One region of the Aneurinibacillus thermoaerophilus genome, then DNA from elsewhere that is predicted to be linked to it. Evidence: riboswitches for the same ligand, from Rfam matches in the RefSeq annotation. Region 1 holds a riboswitch; each other region holds the start of a gene.

Region 1 (9,952 bases):
GCAGCAACGGAAACATGACCTCCGTTTTTCCTGCGCCACAGACTGCCCACACCAAAAACTCCTGCATCCCCGTCTCCTGTCGGTAAAAATCAAGCATACTACGTGCCGCAGCCCGTTGCGCCTGTGTCAACTGCGGATAATAAAAAAGGGCTTCCTCGGTGCAACCTTTCGGATTCCGCTTTCTCTCATCAGCTGCAAACAAATAGTGGCTACTGCAACTACTACTGCGCCCCATTGTCAGGCAACGGCAACAGTACGGACATTCTCCCTGACAGCGATAACAGTAAACAATATGGATGTGCTCCTCTTCCGCCCCGCAACGGTTACAGCGGTACCTTATTCTTTCTTCGCTTTTCTCGCCTCGGATCAAACACCAGATCCAAGAAACGAAAAGGGAGAAGCTACTCCCTTCTCCCTTTTCTGAGACCCTTTCCACTCCTGGTTTGCGTTCGACCTTCCCGCTCTGTATCCATTCCTGCAGAAGCTCTTTCATTTCTTCTTCTGTTATCCTTCTCCTGCCATCACGAAACAGTAACTGAAACAGCCAATACACTTCCTCTTCCAAGAGTGCCCGTCCCTGAAAAAGCTTGTAGATTTTCTCCTTATCTTCCCATTTCATAATTCTATCCTGCTACTTTTAAGAATCATATTCATCGTCATCTTCCGCGACCTGCCAGAGCCCCTCATCCACTTTACATTTTCTTAGAATCACTTCTCCTTTTTCCCCCATGAAAAATTCGACAAAGTCGCCTGTCTGCAAATTCACCCTTTCTCTAATTTCTTCTGACAGAAACAAAACTCCGTCTTTCGTCACTTTCACTTCTGTAGTTTTTTTCATAGGTACTTTTTCTCCTTTCCAAAATTAATAACAAGGATGCATATTTTGTCATTCTTTGTACCTATTTAATTCGCCAAAACCCATTATTTTCCTTTTTTTATTTTTCAATTTTTTGTTTTTTTCTGCATTTAATCCCGAATTTTTACATGAAATTTTATGTCTGACAAATCTAAAACGCGGAAATACTGGAAAGAAAGAGGTGAGAATAGGTGGCTAACAAACTCTATGTATCGCACGCGCGCGAGAAATTCCGCGAACGAACAAAAAAATTAAAGCTGGGACAGTACGTTAACGCTCTATATATTAATACATACGATCCGTCCTATTATGAAAAACGACTTCGCTACAACCGCTATGACGCTCGTGCTCTCTATTATTTAGGTCAGCGTTATGAAAAAGAAGAAAACTGGGGACAGGCGCTTCATTATTATAAACAGGCAGTGCAGGCAGAGCCGCACTACGAAGCGGCCATCGGCGCGCTGATCCTGCTCCAGCGCAAACAAGAAGAAAGGTTCAGAAAACTCGCATCGCAAGCAACACGCAGGAGACCCGTAAGAAAAAAAATGTCGCTGCTCCAGATGGTAACAGCGATTTTCACAGGTTACTTTCTCATTTTAATGATCGTATTTGGTATTCTTCTTCGCTAGCGTCTTATTCGACCATTTCGTTTATGTTCCTCATCCAAGTCCGCAGCTGTTGATTAAGCAAAAGTCAAGATAAAGAATAAAACAGATTGCCCGTATGCTTTTTTAATGTGGAAAATCCAAAAACCATGTATGAAGCGGAAGCAATGGTTCTTGAGGTTTTATATTTCTGATTGGCAAATCGGGCCACGCTCTTTGAATCATTGGAAGTAAAGTGGAACTATTCACTTCTTCATTCACATATATTTGAAGTGAGACACCATGCGCTGCAGATACCCAAAGCGCGTGGCGTACCGCGTATTCCAGGTGTTCGTCCGGATTGTCGAGCAAGAGCACCACTTGCAGCGAACCGCTTTTTCTTCCGGTACGCTGCAAATGCGGCGGAAAACGATCAAAAAGGAAGCGGCCGCCCCATACGAGAACCCAAGCCAGTATCACATAGACAGCCGCCGTGATGGCAGCAACTGACCATACCCCATCATGTTTCCCCCCTTTTTTCTTACTATATGCGGAACAAAGCAGGAAGGAAACTGATAACAAACCGCTCCATTATTTATTTGCCCGTTTCTTGCTTCTAACTTTCCGGCTTCTCACACTATGACAACCGTACCCAACCGTTTTTGATCGACATAACAACCGCCTGCGTACGATCCTGCACATCCAGCTTTTGTAGAATGCTGCTGACATGGTTTTTTACCGTTTTTTCGCTGATGAACAATTCTTCACCGATCATGCGGTTGCTTTTTCCTTCTGCCATCAATTGCAGCACTTCGCGCTCGCGCGGCGTCAGCGCCAGAATGTTGCTTTCTTTCTCGCTGACACCAAGCTCGCTCACATCGCTTAACAGCACATTCTCATCATGGTTGTGCTCAATGCTGCTTAGACGACGAAACTCACTAATAAGCTTGCCAGTTACTTTCGGATGAATATAAGCTTCCCCGCGCACTACCGAGTTAATCGCTTCGATTAGCGAGTCGGAATCCATTTCTTTCAACAGATAGCCGGCCGCTCCGGAAAGAAGAGCCTTGTATACATAATTCTCATCATCATGAATCGACAGAATAATAATGCGCGATTCCGGCGCTCGTTCCTTGATGCGCTGCGTAGCCTGCACGCCGGTCATTTTCGGCATGTTAATGTCCATCAGGATTACATCCGGCTGAAATTCAACTGCCATCTGGCATGCTTCCTCTCCATCGGACGCTTCGCCAACAATATGGAAACGATCCTCCATCTCCAAAATCCGCTTAACTCCTTCACGGAATAACTTATGGTCATCTACTAACAGAATCGAAATCTTTTGCTCCGTCATACTAACCTCCATACATTCATTAAGGTTTTGTTTCTATGCTATTACCACGCTTACTGCCTTCTTCAATACGAAGAGGAATACTAAACAGGACGCTGGTTCCTTTGCCGGGGGCGGACGTAATTTTCATCTTGCCCTGCAAAAGCTTGACCCGTTCTCTCATCCCCATGATTCCAAATTGCGGCCGCTCCGCTTTTACCGCTTGGTCGAATCCCACTCCATCATCGAGCACGCGAAAATGCACCACATGTGGCTTAAATTCAAGCCTTACTTCCACATGGCGGGCTTTTGCATGCTTTGCTGTATTGTTTAGCGACTCCTGAATTAAGCGGAATACGGCGACTTCAATCGAATTCTGCAGGCGGCATTCCGGGGTAAGCAACGTAAGCTTCGTCTCGATCCCATGCCGCTTCTCATATTCCTCAAGGTATTTACGAAGCGTCGGCACAAGTCCTAGATCATCGAGTGCCATCGGACGCAGATCAAAAATAATCTTTCTTACATCCATAAGGCTTGCCCTTGTAAGTTCTTTTAATAACCTAAGCTCTACCTTAGCTTCGTCAATCCGATTTTGATTAAGCATTCTCTCAACGATTTCGCTCCGCAAGGTAACATTGGCCATCGATTGCGCCGGACCGTCGTGAATATCGCGCGCCACTCGCTTCCGTTCTTCTTCCTGGGCCTGAATGATCTGAATTCCCAGCAGCTGCTGATTCTGGGCTGACTCCAGCGCAATCCCCACTTTCCTTAAGTTGCCCTGCAGGTAGTTTAGCACAATTCCCATCTGCGCAATCAAGTTTTCCGATTTCTCTATGGTGCTTAAAATGCTGCGGTGGCGCCGCTCCAGCTCGTCCCGCCGCTGCCTGAGATGGAGCTCCTTATCCCTTGAGAGCGACAGCTTAATCTGCATCTGGCTGGCTTGCTCATACGCTTCGCGTATTTCCGCCTCACTATATTGGTGGAAACTACGGCTAATACTAGCCAGCTTCTGGCGCGCCTTTCTCGCCTGCAGTTCAAGTTCATCCGTCTGGCTAATGACCCATTCGATTTCTCTTTTTAGGGCTTCCAGTTCGAGGCTGATATAATTGCTTTCTTTATGCGCGTTTTCCGCGATATCAAAAATCTTTTCCCTACTTTCTTCCACCGACGAAATCGTCTTATTCATGACCTCATCAAGCAGTTGAAAATCAATGTTCGCCTCGGTCACGTACATCCCCTCTCTATCATTAGCCAATAAGTACCATTCGAATTGTTACCTTCTACGCTTCTCTTCCCTACTGGTTGACTTCCTTTATAGGCAAGAAGAACAAAAACTCTTTTCCTATTGTATCATTCATCCCACATAAACAAAACAAGACCCACACACTATTGATGTGTTGGGTCTTTAGTCTTATTTTTATTAGCGAGCGGAAAGTTCAGAAGCTTCTTTCTTAAGAATTTCTGCCTTATCCGTTCTTTCCCATGGAACATTTAGGTCATTGCGACCAAAATGTCCATACGCGGCAGTTTGACGGTAGATCGGTCGACGCAAGTCAAGCTGTTTGATAATGCCTGCTGGACGAAGATCAAAATGTTTGCGCACAAGCTGAACAAGAATTTCTTCATCCACCTTGCCTGTCCCGAATGTATCTACATTAATGGATACAGGCTGCGCCACCCCAATCGCATAAGCTACTTGCACTTCACACTTCTCCGCCAACCCCGCGGCCACAATGTTTTTCGCTACATAGCGCGCCGCATACGCACCGGAGCGATCCACTTTGGTCGGGTCTTTACCGGAGAAAGCGCCGCCACCATGACGAGCATATCCACCATATGTGTCCACGATAATCTTGCGTCCGGTCAATCCAGCGTCACCCTGCGGTCCACCGATAACGAAGCGACCTGTTGGATTGATAAAATACTTCGTTTGCTCATCGAGGAACTCGGCTGGAACAACCGGCTTAATCACATGTTCTTTCAGATCCTTCTGGATTTGCTCAAGCGTTATGGACGGATCGTGCTGCGTAGAAATAACGATCGTGTCCACACGTACTGGTTTGTTTCCTTCATATTCAATCGTTACCTGCGTTTTGCCATCCGGACGCAGGTAGCTCAACGTTCCATCTTTGCGGACTTCCGTCAAACGACGGGACAGTTTATGAGCAAGAGAAATCGGAAGCGGCATCAATTCTGCCGTTTCGTTGCAAGCGAATCCAAACATTAAGCCCTGGTCGCCAGCACCAATCGCTTCAATTTGCTCATCTGTCATTTGTCCTTCGCGCGCTTCGAGCGCCTGGTCAACCCCCTGCGCAATATCAGGAGATTGTTCGTCAATAGAAGTTAGAACCGCGCAAGTGTCAGCGTCAAAACCGAATTTCGCGCGAGTATATCCGATTTCACGAATCGTTTCACGAACCACTTTCGGAATATCTACATAGCAGCTTGTCGTAATCTCGCCCGCTACAAGCACCATGCCTGTTGTTACGGATGTTTCCGCCGCTACACGAGCGTTTGGATCTTTTTCAAGAATCGCATCAAGAATGGCATCGGAAATCTGGTCGCAAATTTTGTCCGGATGGCCCTCCGTTACCGATTCCGATGTGAAGAGATGACGGCCTTTTTTCAGCGCCATGTTCACGTACCTCCTTATAAACCATGAATATATAGATGGTCTTGGTTAAGATACGGTACTCCCTTCCCAAACGTTGTCGCAAAGCAGTAAAAAACCTTTTCCATTATTTTATCCTGGAAAAGGGTCATCTTTTTACTCATTCTTTGCCCTTTATCTTCCAGAATCAAGTATGTATCCATACCTGTTCTGCTGGTTAGCACCGTTCATCGCGCCGGGAACACTTGTCCGCGCTAGCTCGTTGCGCGATGTGGTTGCCGGGCTTCATCGGGCCAGTCCCTCCGCCTGCTCGGGATACAAGGGTCTTCCGTTCTCAATGAGCATATCTTATTTAGGTTTGGATGTCAATAAAGAAAAATACTTGGTTGTTCGTTCGACCGTGCTACCGAACTACATATTCACCGCGGATCATAATGTCCGCCGGGCCTTTTACAACTTTGAGGCCACGGCCGTCATCGCGCGGCAACAACAAATGGTGATTGGCTGGTACCGGCTCGCCCTGCGTAATGTTCGTGCCTGCGGTCAAATCCGGGAGACCATACCCTTCGCCCGGCGGCGTATGAGCGACCACTTTTCCGGTCCGAACAATAAATTCCGTGCCCGCATAGCCAATAATCGTCTTTCCTGCCGGAACTTTTTCCACGATCAGCTTCGCCGCAGCCGGTGTCTGCGTGTCGCTTGCCGGTTTGCCGGGCTGGGATTTCACCACATTCAAAATCTCCTGCTTTACTTTCTCCACATAGCTCTTCGTTACAACCGGATCTGCATCAGAGCCGGGCTCAGGCGTAGCTGCCAAACCGGTGGACACCGCCCCGATCACCAAGGCCAACGCGGCACCTGCCAATCCATATCCCCATTTTTTCATGTACATTCCTCCCTGCGTATACTGATCTAAGGGAAGAAGCCGGGCATCTCTCCCCGGCTTTTCCATCCTCCCAATTACGGTATAAATGGTTATCTAATTGTATATACGCCCGGGAAGGAATTTTGTTGTGAATCCATGCTTTACTTTACATAAACGAACAGATTATCCCCTCTCGTTTCGACAAGGATGGACGGAAAGTCGCTGTCCAATTTTTCAAGCGAAAGCCAGAGGACACCTTTTTCGTTGCGTACATATGCATTATTTTTGCTCGGATATTTGCGCACAGTTTCACCACAGCGCATGGTCGCTATTTCCTGGGACGCATCCCAATAAACTTGGCAACCATACAATTGGGCAAACGGGCGAAGCGCGATAAACCATTTGCCATCGATTTTTTTCGCAACGCTTTCGCCCGCAGGAATACCAGCCACCGAAGCAGTCCCGTTCGAATGTAGAACAAGAGCAGTGGAACCATGCAAATACGAAATCGCCTTGATAACCTGCTCATTCGGGTTTTCTACGATAATATCCGGCGTAATGCCGTGCCCGTTGATCTTCCGAAGTTTCGGGGAGAAATACTCTTCGATCGTCAGCTTTAAAATCCCGCCTTGTTTCAACGGTACCAATTCCTGAACCGTGCCTTTGCCGAATGTTTTGGTGCCGACGATTTTGGCAACATTGTAATCCTGTAGCGCGCCTGTCAGCACTTCGGACGCGCTGGCCGTTCCTCCGTTTACAAGGACGACAACCGGAAGCGAGATCGCTCCGGATTTGGCCATAATCGCCGTTCGTTTGCCGCTTCGATCTTTTACATATACAAGCGCGCCTTTATCGATAAATTCATCGGCAATTTCCAGCGCCGCATCCAGGTAGCCGCCGCCGTTGTCGCGCAAGTCAAGAATCAACCCCTTCATCCCGTCCTTTCGCAGCTTGGCGAGATGCTTGCGAAACACTTCTGCGCTATTTTCAGAAAATGTGTAAAGCACCATATATCCAATTTTATTGTCCAGCATGACACTATCGACCGGCGAGAATTGCAGCGCCTCACGCATGAGTGAAACTATCTGCTCCTTTCCCGCGCGTTTAATCGTAAGTTCTATGCTGGAACCGACTTCACCTTTCATCCATTCCGTAACCTGCTCGATAGACTGCCCGGCAACCCGCTTGCCGTCAACAGCAATGATTTCGTCACCTGCCCGCAAACCAGCTTTTGCCGCAGTCGAACCTTCAAATACACTTTCGATGAGCAATTTGTTATTTTCTTGCTGAATATATACGCCAATGCCTACGAACGTACCTTCTAAGTTGTTATAAAATTCTTCAAACTCCTCATTCGTAAAATAGGTAGTGTAAAGGTCGCCCGTTTCCTCCAACAGCCCGCGAATGGCGCCATCTGTGAGACGCTTTACATCCAGCTGGCTGTTCAAATGTTTTTCCATTACGGTTTGCAGCACTTCATGAATCCGTGCTTCCTCTGCGGCATACGGATTGTTTGCGGCATTCGGCACATTCTCCGCCGCCAGCGTCGGAGCGGCCATGCTTCCTGCTACGGCCATAAGCATGCTCCATACAAGTAAGTGTTTCATCGTTTTTTTCAAAGTACTCAACTTCCTCTCCCTATTCACATTTTGCTGCTTGGTTTACTTCCTTCCTCTTAACTATCATTCGACACGCGCGCCAACTATCCTTTTTTTTCCTCGTATACAGCGAGCGCGGCAAACACTTTGCGCCGCATCCACTGACGGTTGATCTGCCTCCCATGAATCACCAACTGGGAGGAACGGCCACCGTCAAGATTAAGCGCGATATGACAGCCGACCTGCCGCAAAATATGTGCCAGTTCGCGACAGGTCAATCCTGAAGGGCGGCCATCCGTCACCGCAAAAATAACATCCGTCTCTGTCAATCCAACGGCCGTGCGCGGATGAGACTCCGCCGCAATCGTCGTTTCTATATGCGGACTTGCCACAAGGCCCGGCAACAGCAGCGGCGACGACTCCACCGCCCAGTGCGCCTCCTGGAAATCAGCAATCGTTCTTCCTTTCACCGTGTCGATCCGGACGATACCTGCGACATCCCGATACAGGTAAAAACCGCCCATTGAACGGTCAACAGTCGTGCCATTGCTGTATTTCATGCCGGAGATGGAATACCCGCCATCAAGGTGGAAAAAGTTTGCGTTCATTAGAATTATCGGCACTTCCTGTCCTTCTTTTTTGAGCCTGTCATACATACGGGTAAGCCATTCCCCTTCCGGAAGACAGGGAAGCAATTCAATGGGCGTTCGTCGTGAAACCTTTACAAAATGCACCGCCTTTTCTTTCCAATATTTCATTCTACTCTCTGTTCTCTCCTTTTCGTCATCGACCGTATTTTATGGTAAAATAGAAAAGATATTTTGCGGAGGAAAGTACATAGTATTACAGAATACAATGCACTTTCCCAAACATTGAAAAAATGGGACACGCCTGTGTCTTATTTTTTCAGGCACATAAGGATGGGCATCGGTTATGTTATTTCATACGGCTGAATTCTTTTTTCTTCTTATTATTACGTTTATTTGTTATTACTTGTTTCGCAACGCCCGGCTTGTCATTTTAAGCGTAGCCAACTGCCTGTTTTACGCGGCAGCAAGCTGGGGGTTTCTCGGGCTATTTCTTGGCATGTCGTTTACTTCCTATTTAATCGCCCGGCGAATTCCGAAAGGACAAAGTCGGTTCTGGCTCACGATCGGAATTATTCTGAACGTGGCCAACCTAGCATTCTTTAAATATTCTATGTTCATCATTCAAAACCTGGAAGCGGTAACCGGCCTGACGCTGGTCGCCAAAGACGGATTTTGGGCCCATATCGTGCTTCCGATCGGTATTTCCTTTTATACGTTCCAGCTTATCGCCTATCTGACAGACGTATATAAAGGTCGTATCGAGCCTACGGATTCATATCTTCGCTTCTGGGTATTTATCGCGTTTTTCCCGCACCAGCTGGCGGGCCCGATCATGCGTGGGCATGAATTCATGCCCCAGGTAGAACGGACACATAAACTAACGCTGACACCGACGGAATTCAAATACGGTGTCTACCTCATTCTATGGGGACTTGCAAAAAAAATTCTGATCGCGGATCAAGTGTCTCCCATCGTTGATGAGTATTTCAAAAATCCAGCTGACTTGACAATGGCCCAAGCCTGGACAGGCGCATATTTGTTCGGATTTCAAATTTACGCCGATTTTTCCGCGTACAGCGATATGGCGGTCGGACTCGGGTATCTGTTCGGATACCGCCTACCACTAAACTTCTTAAGCCCGTATATTAGCGCGAATGCGACCGAATTCTGGCGACGCTGGCACATTACACTATCGAGCTGGATTCGTGACTACATCTACATTCCGCTGGGAGGTTCGCGCAAAGGCCGCTTGCGCAAGGACGTCAACCTGCTTGCGGCGATGTTGATTTCGGGACTATGGCACGGCGCGATGTGGACATTCGTCATCTGGGGCTTCCTGCACGGAATGCTGCTGATTATTCATAAATGGTATGCAGACGGACTGAAAAAGCTGTTGGATGCGCTGCCTTCGCCAGGCAAAGCTGTCTCTCGCATAATAGCCGTGCTATACCGGATAATCGCCGTGGTTCTCTTTTTCCACATTACCACGGTTACATGGGTATTTTTCCGGGCAGAAAG
Region 2 (9,952 bases), 390 kb from region 1:
TCTGAAGAAATATTGACGAAAATCCTTAAAAATTATCAGGCGACCGTAAAGAAGCTTGCTTCAAAAATGGCTCGTGATTTTCATCTGGTGGACGATTTATATCAAGTAGGTATGCTCGCTCTGCTGGGCGCTATCAAAAAGTTTAACAACGAAGTCAGCCAAAATTTCGACGCGTACGCTTTGTCAACTGTCATCGGCAAAATGAAACATTATTTACGCGATAAAACATGGAGCATCCGCGTACCGCGAACGATTAAAGAAATGGGATATCATCTACAAAAAACCATCGATGAGCTTACAGCGGAATTGCAGCGTTCGCCACGCATTAGCGAAATCGCCCAAAGGCTCGGCATCAGCGAAGAAAAAGTGCTGGAGATTATGGAGAATAAAGGAAATATCCATGCACTTTCCCTTGATACACCGATAAAATCCGACAATAATGAGCAGGATTCCCATACATTAATGGATATGATCCCGGATCAAGACCCTGGTTTTTTGGATGTGGATCGTAAAATGGATTTGGCCCAACTGCTCGAACAATTGAACGATCAACAACGCCAAGTAATTCATTACGTATATTACGAAGAATGGTCACAGCGGCAAATCGGCGAGAAGCTGGGTATCTCTCAAATGCAAGTTTCCCGTATCCTCCGCAGGACGCTGCAGCAAATGAGAGAAGCCTATATGAAAAACACGGATGGCTTCCGTTAACGATGACGCTTATCATCGGAAAATGGCGCGCATAAATAATGAGAAGCTCGCTGTGCGTGTCCGCAATGCTTGTAGAAAAAAACGACCGAACCACGCCTGCGAGCTTTTTTCAAAAATAAAGAACCCCCCTCATACGAGGCGGGTTTCCCGTTTCAGGTGATATTAAATTTTTAATTCACCCAAACGGACAAGTTCAACAACTGCTTGAGAACGACCTTTCACATTCAGTTTCTGCATAACGTTACTAATATGATTTCGTACAGTCTTTTCGCTAATGAACAACTGCTGTGCAATTTCTTTTGTCGTCTTGTCTAACACAAGTAGTTCAAATACCTCTCGTTCCCGGTTCGTCAACAACGGCTTTGCTTTCTGTTCGTTACTCAAAAGTGCTACCCCTCCTTGGCCTGGGCTCTCAAGTGCAAGGCTAGGGATACAGTCACCATATTTTATGACCCGGGAAGATAGCTGGTTCGGGGAAACAGGAATTTTGGGCCTGCGACACATTATATTCGTCTCATGTTTCTTTCGTTCATTACCGAATGAAAAAAATTCCCTGTCTACACGGTAATTATTTTCTCTTAGAAAATGAACGAAACTTTCCATTTTCATAATGTAACACAAAAATCGGTACTTTCGGAAACATGGTTCGCAATTCTTCGCTGTATTCGGGTTGCAAAATGAATATCCATCGCGTCCTATGCAGCGACAGCGCGGAAACTCCCACTTCATGTCTGCTTAATTGCCATATGGGAAGCGGAAGTTCCTGGAAAGCCAACACTACATCTCCGAACGCAAAACAGGCTCTAAGACAATCCTGTAACGTGTATTCGTTCCGCCAGTATTCAAGCAAATGGATCGGTTCCAGCCCAAACTGTTCAATAAGATGCTGCCGATCCGAGAGTTGTACCGCCGTTTTCTGACCCGCACTTTGCCGCGGAGACAATACAGGATATTGCAGGCGCAAATAACGGAATGGAATTCCATGAAAAAACATGCTTGTTAACCACTCATCTCCATTTGCTCGAAGGCGACAATTTTCTCACGGGCCGCCTGTGGAATCGGGAAACTTTTTCTCGTTTTCTTATTTACCAGAACAATTGTCCCACGCCCGGTCGCGACCAACCGTTTCTCATTTTCCGCCATTAAATAATATTCTAAGTCGAGTGAACGATTCCCCATGCGCGCTACGCGCACGCCCATCTCTAACGTTTCCCGAAAAAAAGCTTCACTGTGGTAATGGCAGGTAATATCAGCGACAACTACCATAAGTTCCGCCTTTTCGTGCAGTATCATCTCACCAAATCCCATGTTGTCAAAGTATTCTACCCTGCCCTGCTCAAAATAAATCAAGTGGCTTGTATTATTTACATGTCCTGACATATCGGTTTCACAAAATCGGATGTGGACTTTAGTCTTAAAGTGAAATTTCGCAAGCCATTCCTCCAAGTTAGGCTGTATGTATTCTGCTCTTGCCATCTTCTCCACTCCCTGCGTTTAATTGGCGTTGTTTTTATTCTTTTATATATTTTAGCAAAATATTCTACCATAGAAGAAGGCAACTCTTATACGATAAAAAAGCTTCCCCGACATGGAGAAGCTTTTGATAATGCCTATTTGGTTAAAACCGGCGGTTCGCTGTCAAAGGCGCATTCTTCAATTTCAAAACCAAGATCTTCAATCATCTCATGATCCAACTGCGTTTTCTGACCATCTGTCGTTAAATAGTCGCCGACAAAAATGGAGTTTGCGGCGTACAATCCCATCGGTTGCAAATGGCGCAGATTTACTTCCCGTCCACCAGAAATGCGTATTTCTTTTGTCGGATTAATATAACGGAAAAGCGCCAGCACTTTCAAGCATTTTAAAGCGCCGATTTTCGGCATGTTTCCCAGAGGAGTACCCGGAATAGCGTTCAAAAAGTTTACTGGTATAGAATCGGCATTTAATTCGCGAAGCGCGTTCGCCATATCGACGATTTCCTCGTCTGTTTCACCCATACCAATAATCACACCCGAACAAGGAGACATGCCCACTTCCTTCACCGCATTAATGGTGTTGATTCGATCATCATATGTATGTGTCGACGTAATATTGGCATGGTGACTCGCCGCTGTGTTAATATTGTGATTAAAGCGGTCGACACCTGCTTCCTTCAATCTCCTCGCTTGCTCTGGAGTAATAAGCCCAAGACAAGCACAAATTTTCATATTATGCTGTTCTTTAATCTCCCGCACGGCCTGGATTACATTATCCACTTCCTTGTCGGTCGGACGGCGTCCGCTCATCACGATGCAATATGTACCCGCTTTCGCTTCTTTCGCCTTTCGTGCACCATCTACCAATACATCTTTGGATAATTGCGGATATTTTTCGATTGGTGCGTTTGATACAATTGATTGGGAACAGTACCCACAATCTTCCGGGCACAGCCCACTCTTAGCGTTAATAATCATATTCAACTTTACTTTATTGCCGTAATAATGGCTGCGGATACGGTACGCCCCCTGAAGCAATGACAATACTTCCGTGTCCGGCGCATGCAGAATGCCGAGCGCTTCTTCTTTTGTCAATTCTTTCCCTGCCAGTACTTCCTCCGCCAACGCAATCCAATCCGTCTTCGGCTTCGTATCTAATACAGGTGTCAGCATGGCTCCTCCTCTTTATTGTCAACTTAATTTTAATTATTAGTTAACACTAATTATAAAGAGAAATTGTTTAATATGTCAACCAAACAAGTTATGATAGATAACAAAATAGCACCCTATCTTTGATGATAGGGTGCCGCTGAATTTTCTCCATCCATTAGTTGCGGAAGAAGTTCTTGATAGAATATAGCGTCGTGGCGCGGTTCATTGCCGCAATTGATGTTGTGAGCGGAATGCCTTTCGGGCAGGATTGCACGCAGTTTTGGGAATTACCGCAATCCGTAATTCCACCTTCGCCCATCAGGGCTTCCAGACGCTCTTCTTTGTTCATTTTACCGGTCGGATGTTCATTGAACAATCGAACCTGGGAAATGGCAAACGCGCCAATAAACGGAGACTTATCGTTTACGTTCGGGCAAGCCTCCAAGCACACGCCACAAGTCATGCAGCGAGAGAGCTCATATGCCCATTGGCGATCCACTTCCGGCATACGCGGGCCAGGTCCGAGATCATGCGTACCATCGATCGGAATCCACGCTTTTACCCGTTTCAACGCGTCGAACATGCGGCTTCGGTCTACCGCTAAATCACGCATTACCGGGAATGTTCTCATCGGTTCAAGACGAATCGGCTGTTCCAATTTGTCAACGAGCGCTGTACAAGATTGACGAGGTTTTCCGTTAATGACCATAGAGCATGCGCCGCAAACCTCTTCCAGACAGTTCATCTCCCAAACAACCGGAGCTACTTTTTTACCGTCCACCGTTACAGGATTGCGCTGAATTTCCATCAGACAGCTAATGATGTTCATATTCGGACGGTAAGGGATTTTGAATTCTTGTTTATATGGAGTTCCATCAGGACCATCCTGACGAGTAATAATCAAATGAATCGTTTTTTGTTGTTCGGCCATTTTATTTCACCTCTCTTTTAATGAGCTACTTCTTCTCAGCCACCGTGCTCTTCTTCGAGTAGTCGCGTTTACGAGGCTTAATGAGAGAAATATCAACATCTTCATACGAAATCTTCGGAGCTTTTGTCTCCGGATCGAAGTTCGCCATTGTTGTCTTCAAGAAGTTCTCATCGTCGCGTTCTGGGAATTCCGGCTTATAATGAGCGCCACGACTTTCGTTACGCATAAGCGCACCGATTGTAATTACACGGGCAAGCACAAGCATATTCCACAGCTGACGAGTGAAAGAAGCGCCTGTATTGCTCCACTTTGATGTATCGTTAATATTAATGTTTTGATAGCGCTCCATAAGCTCCTGAATTTTCTCGTCCGTCTTCTTCAATTTGTCATTGTAACGAACAACCGTTACGTTGTCGGTCATCCACTCGCCGAGTTCTCTATGCAGCAGATATGCGTTCTCCGTACCGCTTGTCATGCTTGTAATGCGATCGTACTTCTCCTGCTCTTTCTTCAGCTGAGCATCGAAGAAAGTGGAGGATACGTCTTCAGAGGACTTGTCTAGGCCTTTGATATATTCGATCGCCTTCGGCCCTGCCACCATACCGCCGTATACCGCTGACAGAAGCGAGTTTGCACCCAGACGGTTTGCACCATGCTGTGAATAATCACACTCACCTGCGGCAAACAGCCCCGGAATGTTGGTCATCTGGTTGTAATCAACCCACAGACCGCCCATGGAATAGTGAACAGCAGGGAAAATTTTCATCGGAACTTTACGCGGATCATCACCAACGAACTTCTCGTAAATCTCGATGATTCCCCCTAGCTTAACATCCAGCTCATGCGGATCTTTGTGGGACAGATCAAGATATACCATGTTCTCGCCGTTGATGCCGAGCTTCAGATCAACACAAACATGGAAGATTTCGCGTGTTGCGATGTCACGAGGCACCAGGTTACCATAAGCCGGATATTTTTCTTCAAGGAAATACCAAGGCTTACCATCTTTATAAGTCCAGACACGTCCACCTTCACCACGGGCAGATTCGGACATCAGACGTAGCTTATCGTCTCCCGGGATTGCGGTCGGGTGAATCTGAATGAACTCGCCGTTCGCATATGTTGCACCCTGCTGATAAACAGCAGAAGCAGCCGTACCTGTATTGATAATAGAGTTTGTAGATTTACCGAAGATGATGCCAGGGCCACCTGTCGCAAGGATAACCGCATCGGCTCTGAATGCTTTAATCTCCATGGAGCGGAGGTTCTGTGCCACGATACCGCGGCATATGCCTTCGTCATCCTGAACGATGGAGAGGAATTCCCAGCCTTCATATTTCGTAACAAGGCCGTTCACTTCCCAGCGACGCACTTGCTCATCCAACGCATACAGAAGCTGCTGACCGGTTGTCGCACCTGCAAATGCTGTACGGTGATGCTGCGTACCACCAAAACGACGGAAATCAATAAGACCTTCCGACGTACGGTTAAACATAACACCCATGCGGTCAAACATATAAATGATACCAGGTGCCGCTTCACACATCGCCTTTACTGGAGGCTGATTCGCAAGGAAGTCGCCACCGTAAATCGTATCGTCAAAGTGAATCCACGGGGAATCGCCTTCACCTTTTGTATTTACTGCTCCGTTAATACCGCCCTGTGCACAAACAGAGTGAGAGCGTTTTACAGGAACCAGAGAAAACAGCTCAACCGAATAGCCGGCTTCGGAAGCTTTAATGGTTGACATCAAACCCGCGAGACCGCCGCCAACTACGATAATTTTACCTTTATTCATGCTCTAACCCCCTATTTCTGGATCGCTTGTGCTACATCAACGGGATTCGCGAAAGCAAACAGAGCCATTAATCCCATAGCAGACATAAACACGAACACAACCATTGTTACGTAAGTGGAGATACGCTGCGCGCGCGGCCCAACCGTAATGCCCCAGCTTACTGCAAAACTCCACAAACCGTTCGCGAAGTGGAATGTTGCGGACAGAAGACCGACAATATAGAATGCCAACATAACCGGATTAGCCAAAATTTCATTCATCAGGGTAAACAAACCGGTGGCTTCAACCCTGCCAAGCACCATTTGCATTTTTGTTTCCCAAACATGCCATGTAATGAAAATAAGCGTGATAACACCGGTTACACGCTGTAGCATAAACATTACGTTGCGGAAATAACCATAGTTACCTACATTGTTTTTAGCTTGGAAAGCAATATAAAGGCCATAAATACCGTGATACAGAATAGGCAAGAAAATGAAGAGAATTTCAATGAGCGCGAGGAAAGGAAGTCCTTCCATAATCTCTACACGTTCAAGAAAAGCGGATTCACCGCGTGTCGCATAGTAGTTCGTTAATAAATGAACGAATAAGAAACCGCCAATCGGTACAACCCCTAAAAGGGAATGGAGTTTACGGTTAAAAAAATGGCGGTGATTCGTCGTTGCCATTTCACAAATTCCCCCTTTCAAAAGGATCCACTCAGTTTTTTCTAATTTGACACCTTTTTCACAAAATCATTCTGCACCAGCCACTCTCTCTCCAACATCCGAACTATCCTAGAACCCCTACCACTACACTTCTCTTTCTATAATTCCCCCCTTACCCGCTCTACTTTACATGAAGAAAAGCTTCCTGAGGAAGCCTTAAGCAATAAATGAAGACTTTGTGACAAATTCATTTTACTCCTAGTAGGGGGTACCGTCAAGGAAAGCGGTAGACAAATTGTCGAAATTACCCGATAACCACTCCGCATTTATCGGGGCGCGGCAGACTGTGTAAAAGTGCTGGAATAATATTTTTCAATAAATTGTTCTACAAGCGGCCCGATCTTCACAAATTCGACAAGAAACCCATCATGTCCGTATATAGATTCGACGAAATGATATTCCACTTCTTTTCCGGCCGCACGAAGCATTTTCACCACTTCTTCCTGATGATCGGCCGGATACAGCAAATCGTTAGAGATAGCGATTGACAATACGCGGGCCTGAATCCGTTCAAGGGCCGCCTCAATGCCCCCCCGCCCGCGGCCGATATCATGCGAATCCATCGCTTTCAACAGGTAAAGATAACTATTCGCATCAAAGCGGTTAACCAGTTTTTGTCCTTGATAGCGCAGGTAGCTTTCAATATTAAATGTCGAATCAAAATGGGTAACATCGCGCTCATCTTTTAAACGTCGACCGAAACGGTATTCAAACAATTCTGCGGTGCGGTACGTAATCATACCAAGCATTCGCGCGATGGATAAACCGTTCACAGGACCTTTTCCAGGGTAATAATTTCCGTTTTTCCATTCCGGATCGCAAAGGATCGCTTGCCGTCCTACATCGTTATAAGCGATAGCAACAGCGGACAGCCGTGTGGAGGTCGCAATGGGAATAATCAAATGGGCCATCTCTGGATACATGACCGCCCATTCATATACTTGCATCCCCCCCATTGAGCCACCGATAATTGCTAGCAGTTTATTGATACCCAGTTTTCGTACCATTAAATACTGAAGCTTCACCATATCTCGTATCGTTACAACCGGAAAATCAGTGCCATACGGCTGTCCCGTCTCCGGGTTCACAGAAGCTGGGCCGGTCGTCCCTGCACATCCGCCCAGCACGTTAGAGGTGACGACGAAATATTGATTCGTATCGATATAGCGCCCAGGGCCGATTAAGCCTTCCCACCATCCCGGTGTTTTCTCGTCTCCAACGGCGCGCGCATCTCCGGTCAGCGCGTGGCATACAAGAATAGCATTCGTTTTATCCTTATTTAATATTCCGCACGCTTCATACGCGATTTCCACCTGTTTTAACGTTTCTCCACACTCCAGCGTAATCTCGTCAATCACCATCTTTTGCTGCATGCGCCTTCACTCCTTTCTTCTCTTCCTCTGTTTTTTCAAGCGTCGCATTTGTCTATCATATAAAAAACGCCACTTCCAATAAGGAAGAGGCGCTTGTGTCGCATATTACCTCCCCTTATCTTTCAGAGCGCATACCGCTCTGCTGGAATTAGCACCTTGTCCGCAAGCATATGCGGGGTTGCCGGGTTTCATCGGGCCAGTCCCTCCACCTCTCTTGATAAGAGCACTTTCGTATGATTCCATCTTTAATTTTAGGTTAGGTTAGTTCAATACTAAGATTTTTACTGACTAATGTCAATATTGACAACATCTTAATCAAATTTGTAAACTTATTTATAAAAAATGTTAACAAATTATCTCATATTTAAGGAGAGCACAGATGGGAAAAACAAGTTTAAAAATGATGATTCTTTCGGCTTTATTTTGCGCAATTATCGCCGTATGCGCCCAAATTTCAATTACCTTCTTGCCGCCGGTGCCGTTTACAATGCAAAATTTCGCCGTCGCGTTGACTGTGGTGATTCTGGGGCGACGGTACGGTACATTAGCTATTCTGCTTTATATTTTGGTTGGAGCCATCGGCGTACCGGTTTTCGCTAAATTTAACGCAGGTCTTCCCGTTCTAGTCGGACCAACCGGCGGGTATCTCATCGGCTATATCGTTTCCGCCTTTGTTATGGGGACAATGATAGACCGTGGAAAGCTAACTTTCATGAAAGCGTTCATTGTAAATATAGTAGGCCTTGCCATTATCCACGTTGCAGGCGTTATACAACTTAAATTAGTGGGCAGCATGACATGGGATAAAGCAATCGGGATAGACATAACATTCATTCTGCCTGACTTAATCAAAATCATCCTTGCTTCTTACATCGGTATTCAAGTTCGCCGGCGCCTTGCGCTCGCAGGACTGCTTCCAAATTCGCTAAACAACGAAAAAATTGTCGCCTAAACGTGTAAAAAGCTCGCGGGTGCGCCCGCGAGCTTTTCTTATTGCAGCGATTGCTGCACAACATTCACTTGCTGATTCACTGACCAGCCACCAGCAAACACTTAATAAACAACAGCTTTTTCCTTCGTATCCAAGCCAAACACAGTATGCAGATTGCACACTGCTTTTTCCATGTCTTCGAGCGGTACTACGCATGAGACCTTAATTTCAGAAGTCGAAACCATTTTAACCTCTACTCCGGCTTCAGCAAGGCATGTAAACATTCTCGCTGCTACCCCTGGATTCGTAATCATGCCAGCGCCTACAATCGATACTTTAGCCAGTTCCTTTTCTGCCACCACATAACCGAACTGCAACGTATCCCGTTGCTTATGCAATACATCTAACGTTTTCTTAACTTCATCTCCGCTTACGGAAAACGAGACATTTGTGGTCTCCGCTTCATACGAACTTTGGACAATGATATCAACATTAACATGTTCAGCTGCCAGTACTGCAAACAAGTTTGACAGCGTATCTACCTTTGCCGGCATATCGACTACAGTTATTTTAGCTACATTTTTATCGTAAGCAACTCCGCTAATGACAAGCCCTTGTTCCATATCTGCTTCCTCCTCGATAATGGTTCCTTCCTCTTCACTAAAGCTTGAACGTACAGTAAGGCACACTTGATGCTGCTTTGCACATTCCACCGCCCTCGGATGAAGCACCCCCGCACCAAGCGTTGCCAACTCCAACATTTCATCATAAGAAATGCGGGCCAATTTACGAGCGGAAGACACAATGCGCGGGTCTGCGGTATACACTCCGTCAACATCCGTGTAAATTTCGCACCTATCCGCTTTCAGCACAG
Region 3 (9,952 bases), 1.2 Mb from region 1:
TCTTCCCCCCTATGTGCTTATTTTAAATAATCAGGTTTGACAAATCCCTGGAATTCTTTCTCGATAACTTCTTTAAACTCCGGAGATTTATATGCTTCGATTAAATCTTTAACAAACTGGCTGTCTTTGTCCGCCGTTTTCACAGCGACCACGTTCATATATTGATCCGGAATCTTTTCGAGCGCCAGCGCTTCCGTAAGTTTCAAGCCCGATGCGATGGCGAAGTTCCCGTTGACAAATGCGTAGTCTGCGTCTTCAAGCGAGCGCGGAAGCTGGGCTGCTTCCAGCGGCAGGAGCTTGATATTTTTCTTGTTCTCCACGATATCCTTTTCCGATACGCGAAGCAGATCTACACCTTCTTTTAACTTGATCCAACCGAAATGTTGCATCATGACAAGCGCGCGGGCCTGATTAGTAGGATCATTCGGAAGCGAAACGGTCGCTCCCGGCTGCACTTCTTCCAGTGTTTTATGCTTATGCGAGTAAATGCCGATCGGAGCCGTCGGAACCTGGATAACATCTTGAATATCCAAGTTATGCTCTTTCGCAAAGTTCTGCAAATACACGACATGTTGAAACACATTCGCATTCAGCGAACCTTCAGCCAGCGCCTGGTTCGGCTGCACGTAATCGTTGAACTCAACAATCTTCACGTTGTATCCTTTTTTTTCTAAAATAGGTTTAATTCCTAAACGCACCTGATCACTATACGGCCCCGCCGTCGCACCAATAACCAGTTCTTTACTGTTCCCCTGCGTTTTTCCTGTTGCCGTTTCGCTCTCTTGTCCTCCGCAAGCTGTCAAAAAGATTACTATTAATGAAATTAATGCAATAAGAATAAACGGTTTTTGTTTCACAAAGATCTCTCCCTTAACGTTTATCAAGATAATGTGCAAGACGATTGCCCGCAAATTGAATGACTTGTACAAGCACCACCAATAAAAGCACGGTCACAATCATAACATCCGTCTGGAATCGGTAGTAGCCGAAGCGAATCGCTAAATCCCCGATCCCTCCGCCTCCGACAACGCCGGCCATCGCAGAATAGGAAAGAAAACTGACAATCAATACTGTGAGTCCGAGCGTAAGCCCAGCGCGCGCTTCTGTCAATAACACTTTCCAAACAATCTGATATGTAGACGCCCCCATTGCCACCGCGGCTTCAATAACTCCTCTCGAAACTTCACGAAGCGATTGCTCCACCAGACGTGCAAAGTATGGAATGGCTGCAATCGACAACGGAACAGCCGCAGCCACCGGACCGATCGTCGTTCCGACCAATGTTCGCGTCAACGGAATCAATGCCACGAGCAAAATAAGAAAGGGAAACGATCGGACAATGTTAACGAGCGAACTTAAAATTCGAAATAAAATGGGGCTTTCCAGCAATTGTCCTTTACCTGTCAGAAAAAGCAGAACCCCCAGCGGCATGCCAAGCAAAAGCGCTGAGCCTATTGAAATGCCGACCATAATAGAAGTTTCTACGATAGAAACCCCAATTTCCGGCAATAAAGCAATCACATTATCAAACATTGGCTATCCCTCTCTCCTTGCCTGTTTCCTCTTCGAATAATAGCTGGGCGATTTCAGTTTTCGGCTTTACTTCCCGTTCAGAAAGCGAAAGTTTTTCGACGAGATGACCTCTTTCCATGACTGCTACTTTGTTGCAAATCTCTTTCACTACACTCATTTCATGCGTGACGATGAGAATCGTTACGCCTAGCTTTTGGTTGATTTCTTTAAGAAAAGATAAAATGGTACGCGTCGTCTGCGGATCAAGCGCTGAGGTAGGCTCATCACATAGCAGCACTTTCGGCCGGCTGGCCAACGCCCGGGCGATAGCGACCCTCTGCTTTTGTCCCCCGCTCAACTTGGCAGGATAGCTGTCCACCTTCTCGGCCAGCCCTACAATCTCCAAGCACTCCTGTACTCTTTTTTTTCTCTCTTCTTTTGGAAGACCGGCTATTTCTAGCGGAAACGCCACATTGTCCGCCACCGTCCGATTATTCAACAGATTAAAATGCTGAAAAATCATGCCGATGGACTGGCGCGCTTTGCGCAGCTCTCGATTTGATAGACCGGTTAACTCCTGACCATCCACATATACCTTTCCCTCGTCCGGTCGCTCCAGCAAATTAACCAGTCTAAGCAAAGTTGACTTACCAGCACCGCTGAACCCGATAATACCGTACACATCCCCTGGCTCCACATGCAGCGACGTTGGAGCTACTGCCTGAAATGTCCCGTTCGGTGTGGTATAACTTTTACTAATACTCTGTAATTTAATCATACTCCTCACTCCTTTATTCCTCCTAGATTGCACAAGGGGAAATAAAAACGACCTCCTGCGCTGCAAGAGGTCGGCGTACACTCATCACAAGTTTGCCGGACCTCTCATCTTTCAGCGCGCGAGCGCTGCTGGAATTGGCACCGTGTCAAAGAGTTTCTTTGATGGTTGCCGAGGCTTCACTGGGCCAGTCCCTCCACCTCTCTGGATAAGAGTCCTAATCATTTGCCTTTTCAATTTGTTGATTTTATTCTAACACATTAAACCATAATGTCAACTAGGAATTATAGATTTTTTAATTTTCTCCTACATTGCTGAGACATATAAAAACCATCACAGTTTATCATTGTATATGCAGATAACACCATATTTATATTGATTATAGTAGCTGTATATTTTCGCGGTCAATAAATTTACATTTAATTCTTAATACTATATCGAATAGTAGCAATATTTGTTTTGATAAGGTTGTTAATGATCCGATAAAAAAGACCGCGATTGAAAATTCCACGGTCTTCCTGTTTCATTATTTTTGTGCAATGGTTTGCCGTAACTCCGTGATACGTGCCTCCATTTTTTCTTTTTTAAAAATCGCCTGTGTAAAAATTCCGGTACCAACAATATTTTCTGATGTTTCCGCGGTCACTTCACAAACGACTCGCTTCGGAGTAACTTCCGTACATAAGGCTGTAAATTTTACCCGTTGCCCCACCACCGCAGGCCCAATGTGCTTAACCTGAATTTCGTATCCGGCTCCTTCCTCCCCCTCTTCAAGGTAAGGCAAAATAACATGGCGTCCGACTTTTTCCATATAATAAATCATAGTCACGGTCGACATTACATCGTGAACCACGTTGCCGTCAAACGTAGGACGCATATCGTCCTGCACGACAATTTCCAACGTCTCTGTCTCTCCCGGTTGTAATCCTTTCACCCGTTCTTCTCCTTCCTTATAAAGCAACATATACTTTCTTATACGAATGTAAAGACAACTCCACATCACTGTGGAGTTGTCTTTACACGGGCATATGTGCCAAGCGCGACGGCAACCAGCTCCCCATCGTCCGTGCGCACTTCCGCTTGCATGATAATAGTACGGCCTCCGCGCTTGATTACCCTAGATTGTGCGATCAGCTTATTTCCCCTAGCAGGCGCCAAATAGTTGATTTTGCTCTCCAATGTTACGCACTGCTGCACACCGTTAACATGAGGCGCGGCCGCGTGCCCCATGACCACATCAGCAAGCGTGCTTGTCACTCCGCCATGCACCACTCCATCGATACTATTGTACAATTCCGGGCGAATATGAAGCACTGCCGTGCAGCTATTTTCGTCCTGGTGCTCGATTTCAATACCAAGATATTGGTTAAAACGATTGTTTGATTTCATGGTAGTCTCTCCTGCCAATCCAGCGCTGCCAACGCGTCCTGTTACTCTTCATTAGCTGCGTTCTGTCCGATTTCCTCAAGAAAAAACCCACTCTTGCGGTAAGCGACCGCGTCAAGCAGAGCGATGCTTTCGCCGTCGTGTTCCACCTCGATTTGGTAAAAACCGGCGCGTGCTGTTTTTTTCTTTTCTGTCGCTACTGCACGTAACCGTGCGCCCTTTCCACTTGGAGCCATATACTGAACGTTCATCGATAACGCCACGCATGGACGTCCATATGAATTGCAGGCCGCAGCAAACGCAAAATCAGCCAGCGCAAAAATGACGGCTCCATGTGTTGTGCCATGCGCATTCAACATTTCCTCACGCACGTCTACTTCCGCCACAGCCGTTCCCTCTCCAAGTTCAACCAGCCGGATTCCTAAATGGCGCGCGTACGGATCGCGACTCACATACCGAGTGATTTGTTCCCGGTACCTGCGATGTGTTTCCGTTTCACTCAACATGCTTTTTAAACCTTTCTCCTATACTACTTCCGCGAAGTGCATGGATACAACCTTGCCAGCAAAGCCCATTAAATCTTTGCCTGCTGCTTTTCCTTCCGGAGAAGAAAGCGCGTTCATAAGCGCTTCTTTTGTTTCAAAATACATTTCTGCAATCAAATGAAGATTGCTGTCACCTGCAGGAGAGCCATAAATTTTATTAACTTCCAGCTTTAGAAGACCCGGCATTTTTTCCGCGAGCGGCGCGTGTACTTCTTTGTAATGTTTATCAAATTCCTCTACATTTTCCGGCTTTTTGTAAATCGCGATCAGCTTAACCATCGTATCCCCTCCATAAAAAATCAATACCTTAATATCATAAAAATATAATATTACGTTTTAAAATCGTACTATTTATCAGAAATTATATCGTTTTAAACAGCCAATCGTCAATATTTTAAGAAAAATTATTAATATAGCCACTATGTTGAACTTACCGTTCAAGCGAATGCTACCGCTCCCGCTGGCCCGGTTCAACGAATTGCAAGAGCTCTCGATCCGGGCCATAAAATAAAATCATCCGACCGCCTCCAAGCGTCGGTTTCGGTTTCTCAGTGTTAAAAACAATTCCCTTCGCCTTGTAATGAGCAATCAGTACAAAAACGCCATCTCGCGCACCGCGTTCTGACCGCGAAGGCATACCCTGTACCCAAACATCGATGAATAAAACGCAATGGAACGATCCATATCGGAAACAATCAATGCTACGTGTTCGATTTTTTTAATCATTTGTATCTCCTGCCCTTTTCATTTTTGAATCCCTTCTCTTTTTCTATCACTAAATGGTAATTTTGTTTCTTATTTTGGGCAAGTCTAGTCCTTTACTTTGACTTCTCCGCTTTACATGTTGAACAAAGCGACAGTGGCCGACTTTTTATACGGTTTTACTTTCTGTTATAGTAAAAGCAAAAGGACATGAAGGGGAGAACAATATGGCAATGTTTGAGGAACCGGATCTGCTGGGCGTCTACTGCGAACGACGCGACAAGGGACATCCGGAAGAATATGCGTTTGAGATTACGCAAAAATATATGTTCAATTTCTTTATCAGCAACATGAACCAACTGTTCGCTGCTGAAAAAGCCGAAGTTACTGACAACATGCCGCCTGATGAAAAAGCAAAACTACTCTATTTAAAAAAGGCATCCGACCGCGAAAAGCTGGAACTTATCCGCAGATGGTATGAAGATTACAAAGACAGCATCTATTCCTCCAGCGGTTCATTTGAACGGGCATATATGCACAGAAATTCCCTTTTGCAAAATAATGAATATTAAAAAAGCATCAAAAAATCCCCGGATTGGCCGCTACGAACCGAAACCGGGGATTTTTCATCATTCTATTCGTTATTTTTTAATCAATTCAAGCTCCACTGGCACATTTTTCTCTACTTTTTCGCCGTTTGCTACTTTCTTCGCAAGTTCAACCGCTTGCTTGCCGATAAGCTCGGGTTTCTGCGCGACAGTCGCGCTCATGCGGCCCTCTTTCACCGCAGCCACTGCGTCATCCGTTGCATCAAAGCCAACAACAACTACATCCTTCAATCCAGCAGCCTGAATCGCTTTCAGAGCCCCTAGCGCCATTTCATCATTATGAGCAAATACGGCTTTAATATCCTTATTCCCCTGCAAAATGTTTTCCATAACACTCATACCTTTCGCGCGGTCAAAATCGGCCGGCTGCTTGGCCACCACTTTCACACCTTTTTCTTTGTCAATGATTTCATGGAAACCTTTGCCGCGCTCCCGTGCCGCGGAAGAACCTGGAATTCCTTCAAGTTCAACGATATTGCCTTGTTTTCCGATTTTTTCAAGCAAATATTTAGCCGCCATTCTGCCCCCTTCTACGTTGTCGGAAGCTACGTGTGATACGACCTCGCCTCCCTCGGCGCTACGGTCAACGGTAATGACCGGGATGTTGGCATGATTCGCGGATTTAATGGCAGACACAACGGCTGCGGAGTCGGTCGGGTTTACAAGAATGACATCCACCTGCCGCTGGATTAAATCTTCGATTCCCGAGATTTGTTTCGCTGGGTCATCCTGTGCGTCAACCGTTACTAGCTTTATATTGTTTTCCTGCGCCGCTTTCTCCGCCCCCTCTTTCAGCGTCACGAAGAACGGGTTGCTTTGTGTGGAAATAGCCAGCCCTACCGTAATCTGCTCTTTTTTGTCGCCAGCTGCTTTATCTCCTGTACCTGGCGCCTGGGTGGTGCAACCTACCAGCATGGATAAACCGAGCAAACTTACCGCAAAACCTTTTACTAATCTTTTCATTTTCTTCTGATCCCCCTTAGACAAATATTGATTTAATGTTTGTACATTTGTATGGTGATGGATATGTTTTTTACGCTGTTTTTTTGCGATCAAGCAAAACAGCAAGCAAAATCACGGCTCCTTTTACCACCTGCTGGTAGAACGAAGAAACTTCCAGCAAATTCAAACCGTTGTTTAGCACGCCGATAATCATCGCACCGATAAGGGTACCAAAAATCCAGCCACGACCGCCAGATAGGCTGGTTCCCCCCAGCACGACCGCAGCAATGGCATCCAATTCATACCCCATTCCGGCGTTTGCCTGCGCGGAATTGAGGCGCGAAGTCAGGATAACCCCTGCCAGCGCCGATAACAAACCAGTCAGCGCATAAATATAAATTTTTACCCTGTCTGCTTTAATGCCGGACAGAATCGCCGCTTCTTCGTTGCCGCCGATTGCGTAGATGCGGCGGCCGAACGCTGTTTTCTTCAGGATAAAATACAGCACCGCGAAACATCCAAGCATCCAGAGCACCGGAACTGGGATTACGAAAAAGTATCCGGCGCCGAGCATGGTGAACATCTCGCTGTCAAATCCGGTAATCGGTCTTCCTTCTGTATATACAAGCGTAAGACCGCGGAAAATCGTCATCGTGGAAAGCGTTGCAATAAATGGCGCTACTTTTCCTTTCGCGATCAAAAGACCGTTCGCCGTCCCCATCAATACGCCGGAGAGAAGTGCAATGAGAATGGACAGAAGCGGATCCATACCCGCAGTCATCATTCCGGCCGTCAGCGCACCCGCAAGCGCAAGAATCGCACCAACCGACAGGTCAATCCCGCCAGTCAAAATGACAAAAGTCATGCCAAACGCAATCAGTGCGTTAATCGAAACCTGACGCAACACATTTAAAATATTGTCCAACGTTAAAAAGTTAGGGCTCAGCACTGCAAGAATAACCGTAATAATCAAAAGTCCGATAAAAGGCCCCAGCTTTTGAAAATTCATCACAAAAGATTTTTTATCTGCCATATTACTTTCCTCCGGTGGCCGCATGCATGATTTTTTCCTGCGTAGCCTCTGTTTTATCCATAACTGCTGCCAGCCTTCCTTCATGCATAACCAGAATGCGATCGCTCATACCGAGAATTTCCGGCAGCTCTGATGAAATCATAATAATGGTGACACCTACAGCAGTAAGTTCATTGATAATGTTATAAATTTCTTTTTTGGCGCCGATATCAACGCCACGTGTCGGTTCGTCGAGGATGAGCACTTTCGGCTGAATGCCCAGCCATTTGCCGATTACGACTTTCTGCTGATTTCCGCCGCTCAGCGACTTTACCGTTTGCTCGCCGCTGCTCGTTTTAATGTTCAGCCGCTGAATCATCTCCCGCACAAACCCTGCTTCTTTCACAGAAGATACCACGCCATTTTTCGAGAGTCTCCCCAAATTGGTCAGCGCAATATTTTCTCGCACGGACAATCCGAGCACAAGCCCCTCTCCTTTTCTGTCCTCCGTTACAAACGCAATACCGTGCCGAATCGCATCGTCCGGTTTCCGGATGTGAATCTCCTGGCCATCCAAGAAGATTCGGCCACTTTGCTTCTCGCTTACACCAAACAACGCGCGCGCAATTTCCGTCCGTCCGGAGCCCATCAGGCCAGCGATGCCAAGCACTTCGCCGCGTCGCGCGGAAAAACTGATATCCCGAATCGCCCCGCTATCGCTCAGTCCCTCCACTCGCAGACGCTCTTCGCCAATTGCCACGTTGCGTTCCGGGAAACGTTCACCAAGCTGACGTCCGACCATCATGTGGACAATCGTATCCAAATCCGTCTCTTTAATATTTTCGGTACCGACAAAGATACCATCGCGCAAAACAGAAATCCGATCACAAATTGCGAAGATTTCCTCCATGCGGTGCGATACATATACGATCCCGACACCTTGCGCCCGCAAATCGCGCATGACTTCAAACAGTGCCTCAATTTCCCTGTCGGTCAGCGCCGCCGTCGGTTCGTCCATAATCAGCACCTCCGCGTTCAACGACAAGGCGCGGGCGATTTCAATCATTTGCTGCTGCCCGATGGATAGAGAGCCCGCTTCCGCATCCGGGTCAATGTCGACACCTAGACGCCCCAAGTATTCACGCGTTTTTTGCTTCATTTCCCGCGTGCGTAAAATCCCTGTTCTGCCATAGCAAAGATCGCGCCCAAGAAACATGTTCTCCATGACCGTCAGCTGCGGAATGATGTTTAGTTCCTGATGGATAACAGCAATGCCCATCTGTTCCGCTTCTTTCGGACCACTGAAATTTACTTCTTGGCCACGAACCCGGATCGTACCAGAATCCTTCGGATAAATGCCGGTTAATATTTTCATCATCGTTGACTTCCCGGCACCGTTCTCACCCATCAGCGCATGAATTTCCCCTTTTTTTAGAGAAAATGAAACATCTTTTAGCACCTGCACTTTGCCAAACGATTTGCTAATGCCTGTCATTTCAATCAGATTGCTCATTGCGCAACATCCTTTTGCTTAAAAAATTACGCCGGATCTTAGAACCACGTTGGCATACGGTGTCGCTTCCCCCGTGCGAATCACCGCTTTCGCCCGCTCGCTCAAACGTTTGAGCTGTTCATGGGATACGTAAGACATTTCTGCATCATGCAGTATCTCCCGCACCTGCTGCTCTATCTTCGGGTTATGCGTTTTAATTTCTTCCGCCAGCACCGCTGCTTCGACCTGCATTTCCTCCAGGACAACTTCCAGCGTATCAATAAAGGAAGGAAGCCCCGGCTTCAGCGCCAGATCGATCCGCTTCACCCCATCCGGAATCGGCAACCCACAATCACCAATTACAATCGTATCCGTATGCCCCAATTGAGAAATCACGGCTGTAATCTCGCTGTTTAAAGCGCCAATTTTCTTCATGACTCTACTCCTTGTTGTCTTACTATGTTTGCTTCAAAAAAGTGACTACCTGCTCATGAGACGGCATGCCGCCTTGCGCCCCGAACTTTGTAACCGATAACGCACTTGCCGCAACCGCATAGTGTACCGCTTCTGCTATCGAACAGCCCTGGCCAATCATGACGGCCAGCGCTGCGTTGAATGTATCGCCTGCGCCCGTCGTATCCACCACTTCGACTTGAAAGCCAGGCTGATGTCGAATATTTCCGTTACCATCGCTGTAGTATGCACCGTCGCTTCCTTTGGTCATCACCAACTTTCCGTGATGCGACGCCATAAGGCCCCTGAAGTCCCCATGCTCCCCCGGCTTCTTGCCAAGGAGAATAGCCAGTTCGTACTCGTTTGGCGTCAGAACGGTAATATCTTTAAGCACTTCCTGCGGCAATTCGGCCGCTGGGGCCGGATTTACGATAACCGGAACATCAGCCTTGCGCGCAATACGCACCGCTTCTACCACAGTGTCCAGCGGAATTTCTAATTGCAGCAATACCACATCTGCTTCCC

The links. Region 1 has a riboswitch for S-adenosylmethionine ahead of metK (methionine adenosyltransferase). Riboswitches for the same ligand answer to the same signal wherever they lie in the genome.
Region 2: another riboswitch for S-adenosylmethionine. It lies ahead of metX (homoserine O-acetyltransferase MetX); the one in region 1 lies ahead of metK (methionine adenosyltransferase).
Region 3: another riboswitch for S-adenosylmethionine. It lies ahead of K3F53_RS04415 (methionine ABC transporter ATP-binding protein); the one in region 1 lies ahead of metK (methionine adenosyltransferase).

What each region holds. Positions count from the first base shown of each region.
Region 1 is NZ_CP080764.1:3,311,447-3,321,398, forward strand. It holds gene K3F53_RS17050 (ATP-dependent helicase ComFA) at 1-619, opposite strand, end outside; gene K3F53_RS17055 (AbrB/MazE/SpoVT family DNA-binding domain-containing protein) at 638-838, opposite strand; gene K3F53_RS17060 (tetratricopeptide repeat protein) at 1,048-1,485, shown strand; gene K3F53_RS17065 (hypothetical protein) at 1,588-1,920, opposite strand; gene K3F53_RS17070 (response regulator) at 2,078-2,794, opposite strand; gene K3F53_RS17075 (sensor histidine kinase) at 2,814-3,998, opposite strand; gene metK (methionine adenosyltransferase) at 4,191-5,399, opposite strand; SAM riboswitch class I at 5,553-5,703, opposite strand; gene K3F53_RS17085 (hypothetical protein) at 5,785-6,267, opposite strand; gene K3F53_RS17090 (S41 family peptidase) at 6,408-7,874, opposite strand; gene K3F53_RS17095 (phosphodiester glycosidase family protein) at 7,949-8,602, opposite strand; gene K3F53_RS17100 (MBOAT family O-acyltransferase) at 8,778-9,952, shown strand, end outside.
Region 2 is NZ_CP080764.1:2,917,474-2,927,425, forward strand. It holds gene K3F53_RS15065 (sigma-70 family RNA polymerase sigma factor) at 1-711, shown strand, start outside; gene K3F53_RS15070 (helix-turn-helix domain-containing protein) at 874-1,095, opposite strand; gene K3F53_RS15075 (hypothetical protein) at 1,280-1,705, opposite strand; gene K3F53_RS15080 (acyl-CoA thioesterase) at 1,711-2,187, opposite strand; gene bioB (biotin synthase BioB) at 2,322-3,359, opposite strand; gene sdhB (succinate dehydrogenase iron-sulfur subunit) at 3,514-4,269, opposite strand; gene sdhA (succinate dehydrogenase flavoprotein subunit) at 4,295-6,067, opposite strand; gene K3F53_RS15100 (succinate dehydrogenase cytochrome b558 subunit) at 6,079-6,735, opposite strand; gene metX (homoserine O-acetyltransferase MetX) at 7,041-8,147, opposite strand; SAM riboswitch class I at 8,260-8,371, opposite strand; gene K3F53_RS15110 (biotin transporter BioY) at 8,527-9,099, shown strand; gene K3F53_RS15115 (aspartate kinase) at 9,201-9,952, opposite strand, start outside.
Region 3 is NZ_CP080764.1:804,117-814,068, reverse strand. It holds gene K3F53_RS04425 (MetQ/NlpA family ABC transporter substrate-binding protein) at 18-857, opposite strand; gene K3F53_RS04420 (methionine ABC transporter permease) at 871-1,533, opposite strand; gene K3F53_RS04415 (methionine ABC transporter ATP-binding protein) at 1,526-2,290, opposite strand; SAM riboswitch class I at 2,392-2,502, opposite strand; gene K3F53_RS04410 (thioesterase family protein) at 2,814-3,221, opposite strand; gene K3F53_RS04405 (PaaI family thioesterase) at 3,287-3,676, opposite strand; gene K3F53_RS04400 (PaaI family thioesterase) at 3,718-4,179, opposite strand; gene K3F53_RS04395 (EthD family reductase) at 4,198-4,497, opposite strand; gene K3F53_RS19310 (VOC family protein) at 4,807-4,944, opposite strand; gene K3F53_RS04385 (hypothetical protein) at 5,148-5,492, shown strand; gene rbsB (ribose ABC transporter substrate-binding protein RbsB) at 5,562-6,491, opposite strand; gene K3F53_RS04375 (ABC transporter permease subunit) at 6,562-7,503, opposite strand; gene K3F53_RS04370 (sugar ABC transporter ATP-binding protein) at 7,505-8,995, opposite strand; gene rbsD (D-ribose pyranase) at 9,014-9,409, opposite strand; gene rbsK (ribokinase) at 9,432-9,952, opposite strand, start outside.